3 linked regions of the Parabacteroides chongii genome follow. The protein of the gene in region 3 interacts with the protein of the main gene of each other region in a pairwise test. Links are inferred from orthologs where the notes say so. Each region holds a gene or a part of one and is shown on either strand. Other genes may lie near its edges. The genes, in order: rplL, P3L47_RS00400 and dnaE.

Region 1 (2,836 bases), 2.1 Mb from region 3 along the record:
AGGTGTTGATCCTCGTAAGGCTAACCAAATGGTGAGAGGTGTTGTTTCACTGCCTCACGGAACTGGTAAGCAGGTTAGGGTTCTCGCATTATGTACGCCGGACAAGGAAGCTGAAGCAACTGCTGCTGGAGCTGACTATGTTGGCTTGGATGAGTATATCGATAAGATTAAAGGTGGTTGGACTGATATTGACGTTATCATCACTATGCCTTCAATCATGGGTAAGATCGGTGCTTTAGGTCGCGTATTAGGTCCTCGTGGTCTGATGCCTAACCCTAAGAGTGGTACGGTTACCAATGAGATCGGCAATGCAGTGAAGGAAGTTAAGCAAGGTAAGATCGACTTTAAAGTAGACAAATCCGGTATCGTTCATACATCAATCGGAAAGGTATCTTTCAATGCCGATCAGATTCGTGACAACGCTAAGGAATTTATTTCAACTCTTTTGAAGTTGAAACCGTCTGCAGCTAAAGGTACATATATAAAGAGCATTTATCTTTCAAGTACAATGAGCGCGGGTATTAAAATTGACCCGAAATCAGTTGAAGAAAACTAATTAAAATTATTGCACAATGAAAAAGGAAGATAAAGGCATAGTAATAAGCCAGCTTACAGAAACTGTAAAGGAATATCCTAATTTCTATTTGACTGATATCGAAGCATTGAATGCTGAGAAGACAAGCAAATTGAGAAGAGAATGTTTCAAACAGGACGTAAAGTTGGTTGTTGTAAAGAACAACTTGCTTAAAAAAGCACTGGAAAATGTAGAAGGTGATTTTTCACCGCTGCAGATTGCTTTGAAAGGCAATACAGCTGTTATGTTTTCACAAACAGCGAATGCTCCTGCTCGTCTGATCAAAGAATTTACTAAAGGTGCAAAGAAAGGCGAAATAGCTAAACCGGTATTGAAAGCTGCCTATGTACAGGAAAGTTTTTATGTCGGTGCTGAAAACCTGGAAGCCCTTGTAAATATCAAGAGCAAAAACGAACTTATCGGCGATGTTATTGCATTGTTGCAATCTCCGGTGAAGAACGTTATCTCTGCTCTTCAGTCATCAGGACAAACTATCCATGGTCTGTTGAAGACTTTGGAAGAAAGATAATTATTTAATATTTTACAGTAAACAATCATTTAAATCATACAAAAATGGCAGATTTGAAAGCTTTTGCAGAACAATTAGTAAACCTGACCGTAAAAGAAGTAAGCGAACTGGCTACAATCCTTAAAGAAGAATATGGTATCGAACCTGCTGCTGCAGCTGTTGCTGTTGCTGGTCCTGCTGCTGGTGGCGCTGCTGCTGCAGAAGAAGAAAAAACATCTTTCGATGTTGTATTGAAAGCAGCTGGTGCTAATAAATTGGCTGTTGTTAAGGCAGTAAAAGAATTAACTGGTCTTGGTTTGAAAGAAGCTAAAGATTTAGTTGATGGTGCTCCTAGCGCAATTAAAGAAGGAATCGCTAAAGCTGATGCTGAAGGATTAAAGAAACAGCTGGAAGAAGCTGGAGCTGAAGTTGAGCTTAAATAGTATTTATAACCTGGTTTCCAGGTGATTTGGTTAAGAGTCTCCCTAAAGGGGATTCTTAACCTTTTTGTGTCTATAATTTCAATAAGTTCAATAAATTCCTTACTAGATGTCTTCAACAGCTGAAAACCAAAGAGTTAATTTTGCTTCGATTAAGAATCAATTTCCGTATCCGGACTTTCTCGAAGTTCAATTGAAGTCATTCCAAGACTTTCTTCAACTTGACACACCTCCTGAAAAGAGAAAGAAGGAGGGATTGTATAAGGTGTTTGCAGAGAATTTCCCTATTGCAGATACCAGAAACAACTTTGTGTTGGAGTTCTTAGATTACTATATCGATCCGCCCCGTTATACAATCGATGAATGTATTGCGCGTGGATTAACCTATAGTGTGCCTTTAAAAGCAAAGTTAAAACTGTATTGTACAGACCCGGATCATGAAGATTTTGATACTGTTATCCAGGATGTATATTTAGGCCCGATTCCTTATATGACGGAACGTGGTACTTTTGTGATAAATGGTGCTGAACGCGTTGTAGTTTCACAGTTACACCGTTCTCCGGGTGTATTCTTTGGTCAGAGTACACATGCTAACGGTACAAAATTGTATTCAGCACGTATCATTCCATTCAAAGGCTCATGGATCGAATTTGCAACAGACATTAATAATGTGATGTATGCTTATATCGACCGTAAAAAGAAATTACCTGTAACTACCCTATTAAGAGCTATTGGTTTTGAAAGCGATAAAGATATTCTTGAAATCTTTAACCTGGCTGAAGAAGTAAAAGTTTCGAAAGCAAATCTGAAGAAACTGATCGGTCGTAAGCTGGCTGCACGTGTATTGAAAACATGGGTAGAGGATTTCGTGGATGAAGATACTGGCGAAGTTGTTTCTATTGAACGTAATGACGTTATCATCGACCGCGAGTCGGTTTTAGATAGCGACAGTATTGAAGCTATTCTGGAATCTGGTACGCAGAATGTATTATTACATCGCGAAGATCAGAATCTTTCAGATTATGCAATCATCTATAATACGCTTCAGAAAGACCCGAGTAACTCTGAGAAAGAGGCTGTACTATATATTTACCGTCAGTTGCGTAATGCAGAACCTGCAGATGAAGCAAGTGCCCGTGAAGTTATACAGAACCTGTTCTTCTCTGAAAAACGTTATGATTTAGGTGAAGTAGGCCGTTACAGAATCAATAAAAAGTTGAACCTTACTACCAGCAATGATGTAAAGGTTTTAACAAAAGAAGATATAATCGAGATCATCAAATATCTTATCGAGTTGATCAACTCGAAAGCTAT
Region 2 (3,052 bases), 2.3 Mb from region 3 along the record:
TCTCCTGGGTAGGTAATGTGAGGAAACAGACCGCCATTCCGGCAGCACCTACGGCAAATAGATAGGGTGCCAGAAACCATTTGGTAAGGAACAGTACAGCACCTGCCAGTATCAGTAAACCGGCCGTATTAAAAATGATAGTTCTTGCTTTTTGATTCATTATTTCTTTTTGATGATATAGACGTCTTCATTCGGCTTCTTCATGAAATACTCTTCACGGGCGAACCGTTCCAAACCTTCCTTGTCGGTGCGAAGATCGTTCAGTTTCTTACTGTTTATCTCAATCTCTTTCTGATAGTGTTTGATCTCTTTTTCCAGGCTGCGGATTTTTTCGTCGTACGTATACCGCTTATACAAATTGCTGTCGCCCACCGTAAAAGTGAGGATCAGAAATCCGATGATAACCAGCCAATAGGCATTTATCTTGGATAGATACTTGTTGTAAAAGTCTTTTATGCGTGACATGGAACTTCGTTTTTGCAAAGGTAAATGAATTATTTTGTATATCTTTGTATTGTTAATAAAAAAGCAAAGAATGGACAATTATATTGTATCGGCAAGAAAATATCGCCCCTCTACTTTTCGTAGTGTCGTAGGGCAAAAGTCTCTTACCACTACACTAAAAAATGCAATACAAAGTAACAAGCTCGCTCATGCCTATCTTTTTTGTGGACCGCGTGGTGTCGGGAAAACTTCGTGTGCACGTATCTTTGCTAAAACGATCAACTGCCTGAACCCGACAGCCGATGGTGAAGCCTGCAACGAATGCGAATCGTGCCAGGCTTTCAATGAGCAGCGTTCTTATAATATCCATGAACTGGATGCCGCCTCCAACAACTCGGTGGACGATATCCGTTCGCTGATCGACCAGGTACGTATTCCGCCTGCTATCGGGAAATACAAAGTATTTATTATCGATGAAGTGCATATGCTGAGTTCGGCGGCTTTCAATGCCTTTTTGAAAACGTTGGAAGAACCTCCTCATCATGCCCTGTTTATTCTGGCTACTACTGAAAAGCATAAAGTGCTGCCGACTATCTTGTCGCGTTGTCAGATTTATGATTTTTCCCGTATTTCAATAACGGATATGGTGGAGCACCTCGAATACGTCTCTTCGCAGGAAAATGTAACGGCGGAACCGGAAGCTTTGAACGTAATCGCTCAGAAAGCTGACGGAGGTATGCGTGACGCTTTGTCTATTTTCGACCAGGTAGTCAGCTTTACCAACGGAAATATCACCTATCAGGCTGTTATCGACAACTTGAATGTGCTTGACTACGAATATTATTTCCGTCTTACGGATGCTATTCTGGCAGGAAATGTCCGCTCTTCTATCCTCATACTGAATGAAATATTAAGTAAAGGTTTTGACGGGCAGAACATCATCACCGGTCTAGCTGCTCATTTCCGCGATCTGTTGGTCTGCAAGGATGAGGCGACGCTGATACTCTTTGAAGTCGGTGCTTCCATCCGCGAACGTTATAAGGAGATGGCGAAACGTTGTCCGGATCAGTTGCTTTTTAAAGCGATCGAACTGGCTAATTCCTGCGATCTGAACTATCGTGCCAGCCGCAATAAACGTTTGTTGCTCGAACTGACGCTTATCCAGCTTTGCCAGTTGACTACGGTCGGACAGGCTGTCGATGATAAAAAAAAAGGAGTAATTGAACCGATTGCTTCCGGTGCTTCCGGACAGCCTGTATCTCAAGGTGCGCAGCCTGTCCATCAAGGGCAACCGGTACGTCAGCAGGTTCAACCGGGACAAATACCCAACCATATGCCCCAGCAACCCGTCGGAATGAATGGTGGTAATGGGCAAGTGATAACGACAAATATGCCTTCATCGGCAACGAAAATTCCGCAAGGACCTCCGGATTCAGTTCCGAAAAGGAGTTCACGTCCGCCTCATTTGGGTACTTCCTTAAAAGAAATAGGGGTTGAAAAACCGAAAAACCAAATGACGCAACAAGAGAGCCGGACTGTGCAGGAAATGGTCACCCCTTTTTCTCAGGAGGATCTGGTTCGTTGTTGGGATGCTTACGCGGCAAGCGGTATGATTGAAAAGAAGGTGTATCTGAAAAATACAATGATCAACTGTAAACCCGTTTTGCAGGAGAATTATTTCTTTGAAGTGGGCGTTCATAATCCGGGTCAGCAGGATGAGTTGAGCAACGGGTGCGTGGACTTGCTGAATTACCTGCGTGTCCAGTTAAAAAACACCCGTATACAGATGCGTGTGCGGATTGTGGAAACCAATGAAAAACATCTGGCTTATACTTCTACCGAAAAGTTTGAACATCTGTTAAGCGTGAATCCGGTTCTTGCCAAGTTGAAGGATGAGTTTAACCTGACGCTGGATTGATTGAGGCGATATAGAACAAAATGACTGTTTCAGACGTTTTATCTATATAGTAATCGGAGGACCGTTTTCTGTTTAGACGAATATTATCGTGTTTTTGATTAGACTTTATTCGCTGAATAGATGTATTTTAGCGGATAAATAAAACGTTGATTGGTATGGGCATGAAGAATTATATCCTATTATTGATGGCTTCCGTACTTTGTACGGGATGTGCGACAATGGATCCGACATCGAGGACGATTGTGGGTTCGCAGGTCGGGATGCTGGCAGGTACGGTTACCGGTGCGGTGATCGGACATTCTGTCGGAGGATACCGGGGCGAGGCGATAGGGTCGTTTGTCGGTTCGGTAGGCGGGACAGTGGTCGGTGCTGCGGCTGCTTCATCTCAAAACCAGCGTAATAATAATAGGGTACGGAATGATAACAGAAGTTACGACCGCCCTTATGTGGTTATTGAAGATATTTATCTGGAAGACCGTAATGGAAATCAGATGATTGATGCCGGAGAGACTTGTCGTATTTCTTTTATTTTGCGTAACGAGAGCCGCCAGCCGGCTTATAGTATTGAACCGATCATAAAAACGGAAAGCGGAACTAAATATCTAAAACTATCCAAACCGGCCATAATCCGTGAAATCCGTCCGCACGGACGAGTGAGTTATACCATTACCGTACATGCAGAACCCAAAT
Region 3 (4,549 bases):
GTCGTTGTTATTGTCTACGTCCATCTTACCGATTGTAACGCGTCCTTCATATTCGGTTGCCAGTTCATCGATGATCGGGCTGACCATGCGGCAAGGACCACACCATTCTGCCCAAAAGTCAAGGACCATAGGCTTACCTGAGTTTACTAACTCTTCAAAATTTGCATCTGTAACTTCTAGTGCCATAATTGTATATCTAATTTAAATTGTTCCCTTTTGCGGTGCCAAAAGTACTAATTCTTTCTGCACCGTACAACTTTACCCGTTAATTTTGAAATCAATATTCTCATTCTCCTGCAGGAATTCAACCAGTTTACTTGTCACGTTCAACCGGATATTCTGTGAGAAGAAATTCTGTGCGATATTGTGTTCTCCGTCCACTACTCTGAAATATAACAGGCTCTGACCCGGATTGTTCTTGATCAGCACCGATAATTCATTGACTGTAGGTTCGTCGAGGTCATGTATCGGCAGGGTAATGCTGATCTTCTCGATCAGCTTGTCTTTCTCGTCCTGCAACAGGCGGATCGAGCCGATATTGAAATCGAGCTCGTTCTCATTCCAGCGGCGTGGTTCCACGCGGGCGGTGATAAGCAGGTACATACCCAGTTTACAGTATTTGCTGTACTCTATATAGTTGTTGCCGAATAAGGCGATCTCGCCGCTACCGGTAAAGTCCTCTATCTTGACTACCCCGTAAGGCTTGCCCGTCTTGGTCATCCCTTCCCGGAAATCGGTGACGATGCCGCCCAGCAGTATCTCGCGCCCTTTCAGACTTTCCCGGTCGCTGAGTTCTGCCATACCCGTGTTGCATACATACGTCAGCACGATACGGTATTCATCCAGCGGGTGGGCGGAAAGATAAATGCCGACCAGTTCCTTTTCTTTGTTCAGGCGCTCCAGGTCGCTCCAACGCTGGCATACCGGAATTTCCGGTTTGGCGATGGCAATCGAAAGGTCGTCGCTGCCGAACAATGAATTGGCTGCCGTGCTCTTGTCCATCTGGTATTTGTTGCCATAGCGTACCAGCGTATCCAGGAAAAGTTCCCCTTTCCCTGTCTCCCCGAAGAACTGTTCGCGTTGAATGCCGAAGTTGTCGAATGCACCCGCCAAAGCCAGCGATTCGATGTTCTTCTTGTTACAGGCGGTCAGGTTTACCCGCTCCACAAAATCGAAAATGTTTTTGTACGGACCGTTCTTCTTCCGCTCTTCGATAATATTCTGTACAGCCGATTCTCCGACACCTTTGACGGCTCCCAGCCCGAAGCGGATGTTCTTGTCCTTGTCTACGCTGAATTTCAGGATCGATTCGTTCACATCCGGGCCTAATACCTGGATACCCATCGCCTTGCATTCGTCCATGAACTTCGTGATATCCACGATATTCGACAAACTTCGGCTCAGTACGGCAGCCATGTATTCCGAAGGATAGTTCGCTTTCAGGAAAGCTGTCTGGTAAGCGACCCACGAATAGCAGGTGGCGTGACTCTTATTGAAAGCATACGACGCGAACTTTTCCCAGTCTCCCCAAATCTTTTCCAGCGTTTCCGGTTTATAACCGTTTGCTTGTCCGCCAGCCATGAACTTCGATTTCAGGTGGTTCATCTTTTCAATCAGTTTCTTACCCATCGCTTTACGGAGGGCATCACTTTCACCACGGGTAAAGTTGGCCAGCAAACGTGACAGAAGCATGACCTGTTCCTGATAGACGGTGATACCGTATGTATCTTTCAGGTAACGTTCCATCACCGGTATATCGTATTTGATTTCTTCCTTTCCCTGTTTACGGGCAATGAAAGAAGGGATATAATCCATAGGGCCTGGGCGATACAGGGCATTCATGGCAATCAGGTCTTCGAATTTCGACGGCTGCAATTCTTTCAGGTATTTCTGCATACCGGCGGATTCGAACTGGAATGTTCCGGTTGTTTTTCCTTCGCAGTATAACTTGTAGGTGGGTGGATCCTCCAGGCTGATATGGTCGATATCAAGCTCCTCACCGGTAGTCAGCCGTATATTTTCGATGGCTTCCTTGATGATGGACAACGTTTTCAGTCCCAGGAAGTCCATCTTGATCAGTCCGGTCTCTTCGATCACCGATCCTTCATATTGGGTCACCAACATTTCTTCGCCGGTTTCCTTGTCTTTCGCCGTACTTACCGGAACGACATCGGAAATATCGTAACGCCCGATGATAACGCCGCAGGCATGCACGCCCGTGTTACGTACGTTGCCTTCCAGCATCTGTGCATATTTTAATGTATCACGTGCCAGCGGATCATTACCGGTGGCGGCTTCTTTCAGCTCGGGCACATAGTTGATCGCATCTTTCAGCTTGAACTTTTTCATGTCCGGAATCTTGTCCGGTACCAGTTTTGCCAGCCGGTTCGATTCGGAAAGTGGAAGTTTCTGTACGCGGGCAACATCCTTGATAGCTGATTTGGTCGCCATCGTACCGTATGTAATGATATGTGCTACGCGGTCGGCTCCGTATTTTTCCGTTACCCAGCGCAACACCTCGCCGCGTCCGTCATCATCGAAGTCGGTATCGATATCGGGGAGGGAGATACGGTCGGGATTCAGGAAACGTTCGAACAGCAGGTCGTACTTGATCGGGTCGATCTTGGTGATCCCCAGACAGTAGGCCACAGCCGAACCGGCAGCCGAACCACGTCCGGGACCTACCGATACGCCCAGTTCTTCGCGGGCTGCTTTAATAAAGTCTTGCACAATAAGGAAGTATCCGGGGAAACCCATTGTCTTCATAATGTGCAATTCGAAATCCAGACGTTCCCTGACTTCTTCCGACAGATCTTCGCCATAGCATTCTCTGGCTCCGTCGTAGGTCAGTTTCTTCAGATAGTCGGCTTCCAGCTTGATACGGTAGAGTTTATCGTATCCGCCCAGCTTCTTGATCTTATCTTTGGCATCTTCTTCACTCAGGACGACTTTACCGTTCTCGTCGCGTGTAAACTCTTCGAACAGATCCTGTTCGGTCAGCTTGGCGCGGTAGGATTCTTCGGTTCCGAATTCTTCCGGTATGGCAAATGTCGGCATGATAGGACCGCTGTCGATGGAGTAGAAGTCTACTTTGTCGGCTATCTCAAGCGTATTGCTGAGTACTTCGGGAATATCGGCAAAGATGGCGTTCATCTCGGCGGTCGTTTTCATCCATTCCTGTTTGGAATAGCGCATACGGGTCGGGTCGTCGAGGTCTTTGCCGGTACTGAGGCAGATCAGGCGGTCGTGTGCCTCGGCATCTTCCTGGTTGACGAAATGCACATCGTTGGTGGCGATCAGCTTGATATTGTGTTTGTGAGCCAGTTCGATCAAGACCTTGTTCACTTCCTGCTGTTTGGGATACGTGGTGCAGTCGGCATTCGGATCATGTGTCTCGTGCCGTTGCATTTCCAGGTAATAGTCTTCGCCGAACAGGTTCTTGAACCAGAGGATCGATTCTTCAGCCTTGTCTATCCGGTCATGCATGATATGCTGCGGAATCTCACCTCCGAGACAGGCGGAACAGACGATCAGGTCTTCGTGATATTTCTCCAGCAGTTCGTGGTCGATACGCGGACGGCCATAGAAACCTTCGGTCCATGAGATGGAGACCATCTTAATCAGGTTTTTATATCCCCTCAGGTTTTTAGCCAGCACGATCAGGTGGTAACCGCTACGGTCTTCCTTGGTTGATTTGTTATGCCGTCCGTTACGGGCACAATAACACTCGCACCCGATGATGGGCTTGAATATCTTTTTCTTTTCAGCTTCTATCAATCCCGGGATCGCTTCTATCCGAGCCTGTTCGTTAGCGGTAAGTTCTTCTTTCGCCTTCAGCGTCTTCAGTTCCTTTTCAAGATCCTTGATAGCTCCGAGCGGCTTACCGTTCTTCTTGGAAACTTTATTGAAGAACTCTTTTATACCGAACATATTCCCGTGATCGGTCACTGCAATCGCGTTCATGCCGTCTTTCTGAGCCTTGTCTATCAAAGCATCGATAGAGGCTTGCCCATCCAGCAGAGAATACTGGGTATGGACGTGTAGATGTATAAATGGTTCCATATATGATTCTTTAATCTCGACCTTACAAAGATACTATTTTTGTCTGGAAGAGTGGCGATTTAATTGACAATTGATGAATTTGGTAAGGGCGGGTTTTATCCCACCGCCCTTACAATAGCTTCAGCCTGATCCTAAGGGACAGGTGTAAATAGAGTGTGATCCCTTTCCTTGCCAGGCGGAGCAGCAGGGCTAGGATACGTTTGAGTGACGGTAGTTGCTTCATCATCTGTCGATGGTTTAAAGTGAAACAAAAAGTTCAGCAATGCAAGAATAAATTCGATGATTCGTTTGAATTTGGACATCTTTTTTTAAGTTTATAAGTGAATGATTTAAAGAAAGGTTACTCAATGACCGGACGGTCATCTTCCCCGTCGCCTCCGGACTGCTCCGGTTCCTTGCCGATGCGTTCGAGGCTGACCTTTTCGATCATCGCCCGCAATTTCGTGCCCGGTGTGAAGATGATCTTCGGCTTGCGGATCATGCTTGC

Evidence for each region.
Region 1: the proteins of dnaE (region 3) and rplL interact in binary tests that used the Escherichia coli proteins (3 or more experiments, as listed by UniProt). The link is inferred for Parabacteroides chongii from one-to-one orthologs.
Region 2: the proteins of dnaE (region 3) and P3L47_RS00400 interact in binary tests that used the Escherichia coli proteins (3 or more experiments, as listed by UniProt). The link is inferred for Parabacteroides chongii from one-to-one orthologs.

The regions. Positions count from the first base shown.
Region 1 is NZ_CP120849.1:283,001-285,836, reverse strand. What follows is about bases 158-2,836. They hold rplL (50S ribosomal protein L7/L12), read left to right. Parts: upstream 158-1,147; coding sequence 1,148-1,525; downstream 1,526-2,836. Other genes in these bases: rpoB (DNA-directed RNA polymerase subunit beta), read left to right, coding at 1,632-2,836; rplJ (50S ribosomal protein L10), read left to right, coding at 573-1,103; rplA (50S ribosomal protein L1), read left to right, coding at 158-556. In the rest of the region: more of rplA, read left to right, coding at 1-157. UniProt on the Escherichia coli protein: The binding site for several of the GTPase factors involved in protein synthesis (IF-2, EF-Tu, EF-G and RF3). Is thus essential for accurate translation.
Region 2 is NZ_CP120849.1:62,877-65,928, reverse strand. The notes cover bases 54-2,948. They hold P3L47_RS00400 (DNA polymerase III subunit gamma/tau), read left to right. Parts: upstream 54-535; coding sequence 536-2,362; downstream 2,363-2,948. Other genes in these bases: P3L47_RS00395 (COG1361 family protein), read left to right, coding at 2,518-2,948; P3L47_RS00405 (FtsB family cell division protein), read right to left, coding at 160-465; P3L47_RS00410 (hypothetical protein), read right to left, coding at 54-160. Also shown: more of P3L47_RS00410, read right to left, coding at 1-53; more of P3L47_RS00395, read left to right, coding at 2,949-3,052. UniProt on the Escherichia coli protein: Part of the beta sliding clamp loading complex, which hydrolyzes ATP to load the beta clamp onto primed DNA to form the DNA replication pre-initiation complex.
Region 3 is NZ_CP120849.1:2,406,777-2,411,325, forward strand. What follows is about bases 59-4,450. They hold dnaE (DNA polymerase III subunit alpha), read right to left. Parts: upstream 4,063-4,450; coding sequence 259-4,062; downstream 59-258. Other genes in these bases: trxA (thioredoxin), read right to left, coding at 59-186; P3L47_RS08970 (HU family DNA-binding protein), read right to left, coding at 4,403-4,450. In the rest of the region: more of trxA, read right to left, coding at 1-58; more of P3L47_RS08970, read right to left, coding at 4,451-4,549. UniProt on the Escherichia coli protein: DNA polymerase III is a complex, multichain enzyme responsible for most of the replicative synthesis in bacteria. This DNA polymerase also exhibits 3' to 5' exonuclease activity. The alpha chain is the DNA polymerase catalytic subunit.